One region of the Lentzea sp. CA-135723 genome, then DNA from elsewhere that is predicted to be linked to it. Evidence: riboswitches for the same ligand, from Rfam matches in the RefSeq annotation. Region 1 holds a riboswitch; each other region holds the start of a gene.
The links. A riboswitch is a leader RNA that binds a small molecule or an ion and turns the genes downstream of it on or off. The one in region 1 is predicted to bind cobalamin.
Positions count from the first base shown of each region.

Region 2: another riboswitch for cobalamin. It lies ahead of ACQEU1_RS12090 (CbtB domain-containing protein); the one in region 1 lies ahead of ACQEU1_RS20260 (LPXTG cell wall anchor domain-containing protein).
Region 3: another riboswitch for cobalamin. It lies ahead of ACQEU1_RS34885 (putative cobaltochelatase); the one in region 1 lies ahead of ACQEU1_RS20260 (LPXTG cell wall anchor domain-containing protein).

Region 1 is NZ_JBNJMK010000001.1:4,509,119-4,512,380, reverse strand. It holds gene ACQEU1_RS20265 (DUF6461 domain-containing protein) at 1-871, opposite strand, end outside; adenosylcobalamin-variant (AdoCbl-variant) riboswitch at 971-1,042, shown strand; gene ACQEU1_RS20260 (LPXTG cell wall anchor domain-containing protein) at 1,090-2,277, shown strand; gene ACQEU1_RS20255 (hypothetical protein) at 2,277-2,690, shown strand; gene ACQEU1_RS20250 (hypothetical protein) at 2,687-3,262, shown strand, end outside.
Region 2 is NZ_JBNJMK010000001.1:2,866,718-2,869,979, reverse strand. It holds partial or broken gene ACQEU1_RS12105 (hypothetical protein) at 1-79, shown strand, start outside; gene ACQEU1_RS12100 (HAD family hydrolase) at 72-734, shown strand; gene ACQEU1_RS12095 (CbtA family protein) at 776-1,534, opposite strand; gene ACQEU1_RS12090 (CbtB domain-containing protein) at 1,545-1,733, opposite strand; cobalamin riboswitch at 1,767-1,941, opposite strand; gene ACQEU1_RS12085 ((2Fe-2S)-binding protein) at 1,990-2,640, opposite strand; gene ACQEU1_RS12080 (phosphoribosyl-ATP diphosphatase) at 2,748-3,011, shown strand; gene hisG (ATP phosphoribosyltransferase) at 3,025-3,262, shown strand, end outside.
Region 3 is NZ_JBNJMK010000001.1:7,433,286-7,436,547, forward strand. It holds gene ACQEU1_RS34875 (hypothetical protein) at 1-244, shown strand, start outside; gene ACQEU1_RS34880 (threonine aldolase family protein) at 267-1,226, shown strand; cobalamin riboswitch at 1,255-1,388, shown strand; gene ACQEU1_RS34885 (putative cobaltochelatase) at 1,425-3,262, shown strand, end outside.

The DNA of each region.
Region 1 (3,262 bases):
CCGCGGTGTAGCTGATCTCGACGACCTCGTCCCAGTCCTCCAGGTCCTGCGGCTCCGGCGGTTGCATCAGCGCCCGCACCGACACGTCGACCACGCCCTCCTCGATGCCGGTGCGCACGGCGAACCCGGTCTCGACGGGCGTGGCGAGCCCGGTGGCGCTGAAGTCCGTCGCCTCGCAGGGTTCCTCGGCGAGCACGAACTGGTGGTTCGACACGGTCGCCTTGGTGGGCCAGGACATCCCGATGTACTCACGGCGCCGCTTCTCCAGCAACGCACGGGTGTACGCGTCCGGCATCGGCACGTCCGGGATGATCTCGGCGGTCGCCGCGATGCCGAACCCGATGGCCGCCACCGGGTCCTTCGCGAACGGGGTGCCGACGGCGTTGAGGATCGCCCGCGCCACCACCACGGCCGTGGCCAGGTGGGCCCGGCCGCGCTGGACGACGATCTGTTCCTCGTCGCCGGTGAGGCCGCTCTGGTCGGGCACGGCCGCGCGCACGTGCCGGATGACCAGGTCACTGATGCCGTGGTGCAGCGCCAGCACGAGCCTCGTCGGCGAGGACAGAGCGCTCTGCCCCTCGATGGTCAGGAAGCCGAAGGCGCCGTCGTGCGGTGGTGCAAGGCCGGCGATCGTGTCGGCGGGCGCGACCAGGTCGAGCTTCGCGACCGCGAGTTCCAGCGCGCCCAGCAGCCGTTCGGCGGGCAGGCTCGGGAACCGTTCCAGCGCCTGCTGCACGACCGTGGCACCGGGATGGCCGACGTGCTCGGGTCTGCGGGTGGTGTAGCGGCCGATGAGCGCGGCCGGGTCGGCTGGAATCAAGGTCTCCAGCGACGGCACGGCGTCTTCGATCAGTTTCTGAAAGTCCCCCATGCCCACGATTGTGGTGGTGCGGTGATCAATGGTCCAGCTCACAGCCATTTGACTACGTCTGATCCCTCCCGCACGATCCATGGTTGACAACAGCATCCGCACGCCGCGGGGGAAGCCGGTGCAACTCCGGCACTGACCCGCAACGGTGATAGTCCGACTGCCCGTGGCGTGTGGTGGCTCCAAGGACCCGTCGAGGACAGCGGGCTAGGGGAGGCGCAGTGATCAGGAGATCGGCGTTGGCCGCCGTGGTGGCGGCAGCGCTCGTGGTGACACCGCAGGCGCGGGCGGCGGAGACGCCGTCGGCCGGCACGTGGCTGGCCGCTCAGTTCGTCGGCGGTTCCCACCTGCTCAAGGGGCCTGACCTCGTCGATCCAGGGCTGACCGCGGACGGCGTGTACGCGCTGGCGGCCGCCGGGGTGGGCAGGTCGACGGCCGCGCAGGCGGCGGCGTGGCTCGGGGAGCCCGACCAGATGCTCGCGCTGGTCGGCGACGGTGACGCGGAGTCGTACGTCGGCGGGCTGGTGAAGCTCGCGCTGGTGGCGCAGACGCTCGGCACCGATCCGCACTCCTTCGCGGGCGTCGACCTGCTGGAGCGGCTCGGGCCGTTGCAGGAGGAGTCCGGGCGATTCCGCGACAGGACCGATCCCGAGTGGGACCAGACCAACGCGTTCACGCAGGCGTTGGCGATCATCGTGCTGAAGCGGGCCGGCGAGTCGTTCGAGAAGCCGTTGGCGTACCAGGTCTCCACGCAGTGCCCGGACGGCGGGTTCCCGATCGCGTTCGGGCAGGCGACCTGCAAGTCCGATGTGGACGGTACGGCGATGGTGCTCCAGGCGTTGCTGGCGGCGGGGGAGAAGTCGGCGGCGCCCAAAGCGCTGACGTGGCTCGTCGGGCAGCAGCAGGCCGACGGTGGCTTTCCGGCGGCGACGGCGGGGTCCAACGCCAACAGCACGGGCCTCGCGGTCGGCGCGCTCGTCGCGGGTGAACGCGGTGCCGCCGCGGACAAGGCCGTCGCGTACCTGAAGTCGTTGCAGGTCGGGTGTTCCGGGCCGGACGCGCAACGCGGTGGCGTCGCCTACGACGCGGCCGGGTTCGAGCTGTACCCGGCGATCCGGGCGACCACGCAGGCGATGCTGGGTCTCGCGCGGGTCAGCCTCGCGGACGTGTCGGCGGCGTCCGCCACGCCCGGCGTCCCCGCGATCGACTGCGCTGTCACGCCTCCTTCGTCTTCGGCGCCGCCGGTCTCCCCGGTGCCTGCTCCGGCCGGGCCCGAGGCGCCGGTGGATCCGCCGCTCGCCGTCACCGGGCCCGACCAGGCCGTGCCGCTGACGCTGTTCGGTTCGTTCGCCGTGCTCGCCGGTGCCGCCCTGCTGTTCGTCTCCCGTCGTCGGAAGGTTGGTGCGTGATGCGCCGCATGCTTGCTGTCCTCGCCCTGCTCGCGAGCACGTTAGTCGTCGCGTCCCCGGCCTCCGCCGCCCCGTGCGCGGGCGTCAAGGTCGTGGTGGACTTCGCCGCCCTGGGTGGTGGCGCCCAGACGGGCTGCGCCGCAGGCGACCCGGCGACCGGCCTCGCCGCGCTGACCGGCGCGGGCTTCACCTACTCGTTCGTGCCGCGCCAGCCCGGCTTCGTGTGCCGGATCAACTCGCTGCCGAATCCGTGCACCGCGCCCACGACCAGCGCGTACTGGTCGTACTGGCACGCCACCCCCGGCGACAGCTGGACCTACAGCACCTCGGGCGCCGGCAGCTACGACCCGGCTCCCGGCACGGTCGAGGGCTGGGCGTTCGGCGCCGGCACCGCCCCGAGCACCGCCCCGTGAAACGGTTCTTCCTCGCGCTGGCACTGGTAGCGGCGTTCGCACCGGTGCCGGCGCACGCGGCGGGCTGCGACGGCGTGACCGTCGTCGTGGACTACCGGGGGCTGGGCGGCGGCGTGCAGCAGGGCTGCGCGCCAGGCAGCCCGTCGTCCGGCATCGCCGCACTGACCGCGGCCGGCTTCGGCTACACCTACGCGCAACGGCAGCAGGGTTTCGTCTGCCGCATCAACGGAAAGCCGGGCACGGACTCCGACAAGTGCGTCAACACCCCGCCCGCCACGGCCTACTGGTCGTACTGGCACGCACCGGCCGGCGGCTCGTGGACCTACAGCAACCAGGGGGCGGCGACCTACGTCCCGGCGCGCGGCACCGTGCAGGGGTGGGCGTTCGGAGCCGGCGAACAACCCGGCATCGCCCCGCCGGCCGCACCGGCGCCACCCCCGCCTCCACCACCGGTGCAACAGCCTCCCGCACAACAACCGCCTGCGCAGCAACCGCCGGCGGTGACCACGACCACCGCGCCTTCCACGACAACGTCCGCGACGGCGCCGCCTTCGTCGGTCGCGTCGTCTTCG
Region 2 (3,262 bases), 1.6 Mb from region 1:
GGAACTTCCACTCCACCCGGAACAGTCCACCGACGCCTTCGTGGCGCACCATCCGGAGGCGAAGTACTTCGATGTCTGACCTGCGCGCGGTCCTGTGGGACATGGACGGGACGCTGCTGGACTCCGAGAAGCTGTGGGACATCCCGCTCTACGAGTACGCGGAGAAGCTCGGCGGCACGCTGTCGCTGGAGACCCGCGAACGCATGGTCGGCACCAACGTGCCCACGACGATGCGCCTGCTCTTCGCCGACGTCGGCATCGAGCCGACGGACGCCGACCTCGTGGACGGCGGCGCGTGGATCCTGCGCCGCACCGAGGAGGTCTTCCGCGCCGGGCTGCCGTGGCGGCCGGGCGCCCAGGAGGCGTTGCGCGCGGTGCGCGCGTCGGGCGTGCCGATGGCGTTGGTGACGTCGACCGAACGCCCGCTGACCGAGGTCGCGCTGGACACGATCGGCCGCGACCTGTTCGACGTGACGGTGTGCGGCGACGAGGTCGACGGCCTCAACAAGCCGTTGCCGGAGCCGTACCTGAAGGCGGCGCGGCTGCTGGGCGTGGACGCGGCGCGCTGCGTGGCGATCGAGGACTCGCCGACCGGGGTGGCGGCGGCGGTCGCGGCCGGCTGCACCGTGCTGGTGGTGCCGTGCGACGTCGAGGTGCCGGAGGGGGAGCGGCGGATCTTCCGCGAGTCCCTGGTGGGCGTGGACGTCGAGGTGCTGCGGGCTCTCCAGGGCTGAACGCGGGCGGGGTGGCCGAACGGGCGGCCACCCCGGCACCGTCAGGCGACAGCGGCTTTCTGCGCGGCCTTGGCCTTGCGCGTGGCCGGGTCGATCAGCAGGCCGAACACCACGCCGATGCCGACGTAGAGCGTGGCCAGCTGGGCGAGCGAGCTGAGGCGGAACTGCCACAGCACGTTCACCGGCATGTCCGCGGGGATCGTGTCCGGCGGGGCGGGGAACGCGAGCAGCACCACGGCCGTGGCCGCGGCGACCGCGAGCAGCACCGCCGTCGTGCGTACAGGCTGGGACTGCGCGCGCAGCTGCTCGGCGAGCCAGCTCGCACCCCACACGATCAGCAGACCGGCGACCACCACGCCGAGGTAGAGCGCGGTGCGGTAGTTCACCGTCTCCGGGTCGCCGACGGCGGGCGGGTTGGCCGGGTACTTGATCCACGGCAGCAGCGCCACGGCACCGAAGACCGCGGCACCGAACGCGAAGCTGCGGCTGAACGGCGTGCGGTCGGTGAACCAGCGCTTCGACAGCGCGTAGGCCGTGGCGAACACCAGGCCGACCGCGATGCCGACGATCACCACGCCGAGCATGCCGCCCACGACCTGGGCGCCGCGGCTGACGAGCTCCTCCTCGCCGCCGTGGGAGTGGCCGGCCTCTTCGCCGGCGGGTGCGCGAGCCTCCTCGACCGCGAGCGCGGCCCGGATCGGGATCTCGGTCACCAGCAGCTGCACGAGCGCGGACGCGACACCGGCGATGCCGCCGGCCGCGATGCCGCGCAGTGCGATGGACTTGTACGTCGTCGTCATCTGCGTGGATCTAGTGGCAGGGGACGCCGAGGGCGTGCCGGCCGTCGTGGAAGAACTCGTGCAGCAACTCGGAACCCGCGCCGAGCGCGAGACCGTTCTCCTGCAGGACCAGGTACGTGACGATCAGGCCGAGCAGTGCGGCGGCGAACGCCCACTTCGGCACCTGGACGGCGGACAGATTTGCTGCGGGGCTCGTCATGACGGGCTCCTCCATACCTCGTGGAAGGTCAACTCTCCTAGCGGCGCCGCAGCCGGTCTCCTGACTCCCGGATCAACGCTGCCCCCGCGTCTTCCCAGTCCCGGCGGGGACCAGTGACGTGCTCGGCGGGGATCGCTTCCCGGTCACAGTGGCGAGGACCGCGCCGGATTCACACCGGCTTCCCGTCACTGCGGCGCGTGCACCGTAAGTTGAGCCGGCTCTCAAGCACAACCGGCCATAAGAGTTGTTGCGTTCCTCACTTCACGAGTGGGCAGTCGCCACACTTCCCACCTGCGGCAACGCGGTAGTAGAGACAACACGACCGGCGCCGGAACCCGAGCTCGCCGGGAAAGGCCAGAAATTCTCCCGCCTGTTCGAACGGCGGTGCGCTCATGAGCCGTTCGCCGCGTTCTTCCGCTTCCTCCGCGGTGAGCAGGCCGGCGCGCACGACCATTTTCAGCGCGCCCGCGACGTTCGACATCGCATTGCCCCACAGCAACCCGCTCGCCACCGGCGTCACCGCCTGGATCGCCTCGACGACCGGTGCGAGTGCCTCGGCGGCGGGCGGCCCCAGCCGGGGCAGGTCGATGCGGACGCTCAGGCCGTTCGCCGGGTGGTGCTGCCACCAGAGGTTCTCCGGCCGGACGTCGACCGGCAGGTTCGCCGCCGTGAGCGGGCTGAGCAACCGGGCCGTGTAACTGAGGAAGAAGAGACTCGCCGCGACCCTGGGCTCCTCGGCGCGGTAGCGGTCCGCGATGGCGTCGATGGTGGTCTGGAGCGCGGGGCCTTCGAGCAACGCCGTTCCCGGCAGCCACGACTCGTCCGGACGGCCCACGTCGAGGGCGAAGAACGGGTTGATCCCGCGCACCCGGCGCAGTGCTTCGAGTACCTCGGCGAACTCAGACACGGAAGTTCACGCTACTGGGTGTCCATGCAGGACAGATCCGTCCACGGCCTGGGACAGATGCGACCGCGGTGTGGACGGGCGTGCGCGGGATGGGAGGATGTCGTGCCGTGAAGACCTTCGATTCCCTGTTCGCTGAGCTGACCGAACGAGCCGCCACCAAGCCGGAGGGTTCCGGCACCGTCGCAGCGCTTGAGGCCGGGGTCCATGCGCAGGGCAAGAAGGTCCTGGAGGAGGCGGGCGAGGTCTGGATCGCCGCCGAGTACGAGTCCGACGAGAAGCTCTCCGAAGAGATCTCGCAGCTGCTCTACCGCCTCCAGGTGCTCATGCTGGGCCGTGGGCTCACCCTCGAAGACGTCTACAAGTACCTCTGAAAGAGACTTCCACATGCTGCGCGTAGCAGTCCCGAACAAGGGCGCGCTCGCTGAACGCGCCTCCGCCATGCTCACCGAGGCCGGCTACCGGCAGCGGCACGAGCCGCGTGACCTGACCGTCCTCGACAACAACAACGACGTCGAGTTCTTCTTCCTGCGCCCCAAGGACATCGCGATCTACGTGGCGTCCGGTGACCTCGACCTCGGCATCACCGGCCGGGACCTGGCCGCCGACTCCGGCGCCGACGACA
Region 3 (3,262 bases), 2.9 Mb from region 1:
GCGCGTTCCCGCCGGTGCGGAGCTCGTGTTGTTGTTGAGCGGTAAGGAGACCGACCCGCGCCATCTGGCGTTCGGGTACGGCCGCCACTTCTGCCTCGGCGCCGGCCTGGCGCGCCTGGAGGCCGCCGTGACGTTGCGCACGGTGGCCGCGCACGAACCGTCGTTGCACCTGGTCGGGCCCAGGCCGGAGTGGCTGAACCTGCTGTCGTTCCGCGCGCCGAAGTCGGTGGCTGTGAGCCGCTGAGCTGAGGTTTGATGCTGGGGTGTTGAACCGTCAGCTTTCCGGAGTCCGCAAGAAGACGCTGCTGGAGTCGCTCGGCCCGGTGCCGGACGTCGACCCCGACCGCTACGGCGACGGCGGCCCGGTGGGTGCGCTGGAGGAGCGGGTCGCCGCGTTGCTGGGCACCGAGGCCGCGCTGTTCGTGCCGACCGGGACGATGGCGCAGCAGATCGCGTTGCGCTGCTGGGCGGACCGCACGCACAACCCGATCGTCGCGATGCACCCGCGGGCACATCCGCTGAACCACGAGGACGACGCGCTGACCGCGTTGTCCGGGCTGCGGCCGATCAGGGTGCGCGACGCCGACGTCGGCACCTGCCCCGAGCCGTTCGGGACGCTGCTGCTGGAGGTGCCGGACCGCGAGGCCGGGTTCGTCCTGCCGGCCTGGGAAGAGCTCGTGTCGGTGGTCGAGGCGGCCCGCGAACGGGACGCGGTCGTGCACCTCGACGGCGCGCGGCTGTGGGAGAGCACGTTCGGGCTGGGCAAGCCGCTGCCCGAGATCGCCGGCCTGTTCGACTCGGTCTACGTGTCGTTCTACAAGTCGCTGGAGGGCATCTCGGGTGCGGCGCTCGCGGGCACCCTGGACTTCGTCGAGCAGGCACGGGTCTGGCGGCACCGCTATGGCGGCATGCTGTTCCAGCAGTGGCCCGCCGCGTTGTCCGCGTTGCACGGCCTGGACACGGTGTTGCCTCGCCTCGGTGCGTACGTCGCGCACGCCAAGGTCGTCGCCGCCGCGATGGACCAGCCCGAACCTCACACGCACCAGTTCGCGCTGCACCTGCCCGGCGACCCGGCCCGGCTCAAGGAGCTGAGCGGGACGTTCCTCGGCGGGTTCTGGCAGGACGGGCCGCTCGCCAAGACCGAGGTGACCGTGGCCGAGCCTGCCCTGGAGTGGACGGCGGACGAGGTCAGGGCGGCGTGGACGGAGTTCCTCGGGTCGATCTAGCGACGTCGCTCACCTGGCTGTTGGACCCCGCCATGCGAAATGCGACGATGCCTGGGCTGTGAGGGGAGCGCGAGGAAGCCGGTGTGACTCCGGCGCCGTCCCGCGACTGTGACCGGCTTTGGACGCCGGAAGTCAGGAACTCGTCCCCCTCTTCACCTGACCGCGGGCGTGGACACCCGAGGAAGGACTTCGCCGAGCATGTTCCCGTTTTCGGCTGTCGTCGGCCATGACGACCTCCGGCTCGCCCTGCTGCTCAACGCCGTGCACCCCGGTATCGGCGGCGTGCTCGTCCGAGGTGAGAAGGGGACCGCGAAGTCGACCATCGTGCGCGCCCTGGCCGCGTTGCTGCCCGAGCTCGACGTCTCGGCCGGGTGCCGCTTCGGCTGCGCGCCCGGGACGGTGGACTGCCCCGACGCGCCGCACGACGGGGTGGAGCGGCGGCCCGCGCGGCTGGTCGAACTGCCCGTCGGCGCCACCGAGGACCGGCTGGTCGGGTCGCTCGACCTGGAGAAGGCGCTGACCGAGGGCGTGCGGGCGTTCCAGCCGGGGCTCCTGGCGGCGGCGCACCGGGGCGTGCTGTACGTCGACGAGGTCAACCTGCTGCACGACCACCTGGTCGACCTGCTGCTCGACGCCGCCGCGATGGGGCGCGCCCACGTCGAGCGCGAGGGCGTGTCGGTGTCGCACCCGTCGCAGTTCCTGCTGGTCGGCACGATGAACCCCGAGGAGGGCGAGCTGCGGCCGCAGCTGCTCGACCGGTTCGGGCTGACCGTGGCGGTGAAGGCCGCGCGGGACGTCGCCGTGCGCACCGAGGTGATCCGCCGCCGGCTCGCCTACGAGGCCGACCCGGCCGGGTTCGCGTCGAAGTGGGCGGACGAGGACCTGGCGTTGAAGCAGCAGATCACCGACGCCCGGTCGCGGCTGGCCGGAGTGTCCCTTCCGGACGGTGAGCTGCGCAGGATCGCCGCCGTCTGCGCCGCTTTCGAGGTCGACGGCATGCGCGCGGACCTCGTGGTCGCCCGTGCCGCGGTCGCCCACGCCGCGTGGCGGGGCGCCGACGCCGTCGAGGAGACCGACGTCGAGACCGCCGTCCGGCTCGCGCTGCCGCACCGGCGGCGGCGCGACCCGTTCGACGAGCCCGGCATCGAGGAGCAGCAGCTCGAGGACGCCATGAAGCAGGCGGCCGAGCACGCCGAGGAGCCGACTGACGAGGGTCCGGACGACGACGGCCCCGGTGGCGGCGAGCTGCCCGAACCGCAGGAAGGCCCCAAGGGCAACGGAAACGCGCCTGCGGACCGTCCGGCACCGGAGCCCTCGCCCGCGTTCAAGGCGCGGCTGCTGGAGGTCCCCGGGGTCGGCGAAGGCGCGCCGGGCAAGCGTTCCCGCGCCCGTGCCCGCACCGGCCGGGTCGTCCGTTCGTCCACAGTGGACGGCAACGGGCTGCACCTGGTCGACACGCTGACGACCGCCGCGCCGCACCAGGCTTCTCGGGGGCGGACTGGGCCTGGACTGCTGCTCACCGCCGCCGACCTGCGCAAGGCCGTGCGCGAGGGCAAGGAGTCGAACCTCGTCCTGTTCGTCGTCGACGCCTCCGGATCGATGGCCGCGCAGAAGCGGATGTCGGCGGTCAGCGGCGCGGTGATCTCGTTGCTGCGCGACGCCTACCAGCGCAGGGACAAGGTGGGCGTGGTGACGTTCCGCGGGCAGACCGCCGAGGTCGCGTTGCCTCCGACGACGTCCGTCGACGCGGCGGCGACCCGGTTGAAGAAGATGCGCACCGGCGGCCGGACCCCTCTCGCCGACGGACTGCTGAAGGCGCACCGCGTGCTGGAGATCGAACGGTTGCGGGACCCGCGCAAGCGCCCCCTGGTCGTGCTGCTGACGGACGGCAGGGCGACCTCGTCCGGCCTCGGCGGCGATCCGACCAAGGACGCGCTGAAGGCCGCCGGGCTGCTGGAGCAGACCGCCGTCGTGGTCGTCGACTGCGAGCAGGGCCACGTGCGCCTCGGCCTGGCGGCGAAGATCGCCGACGCGCT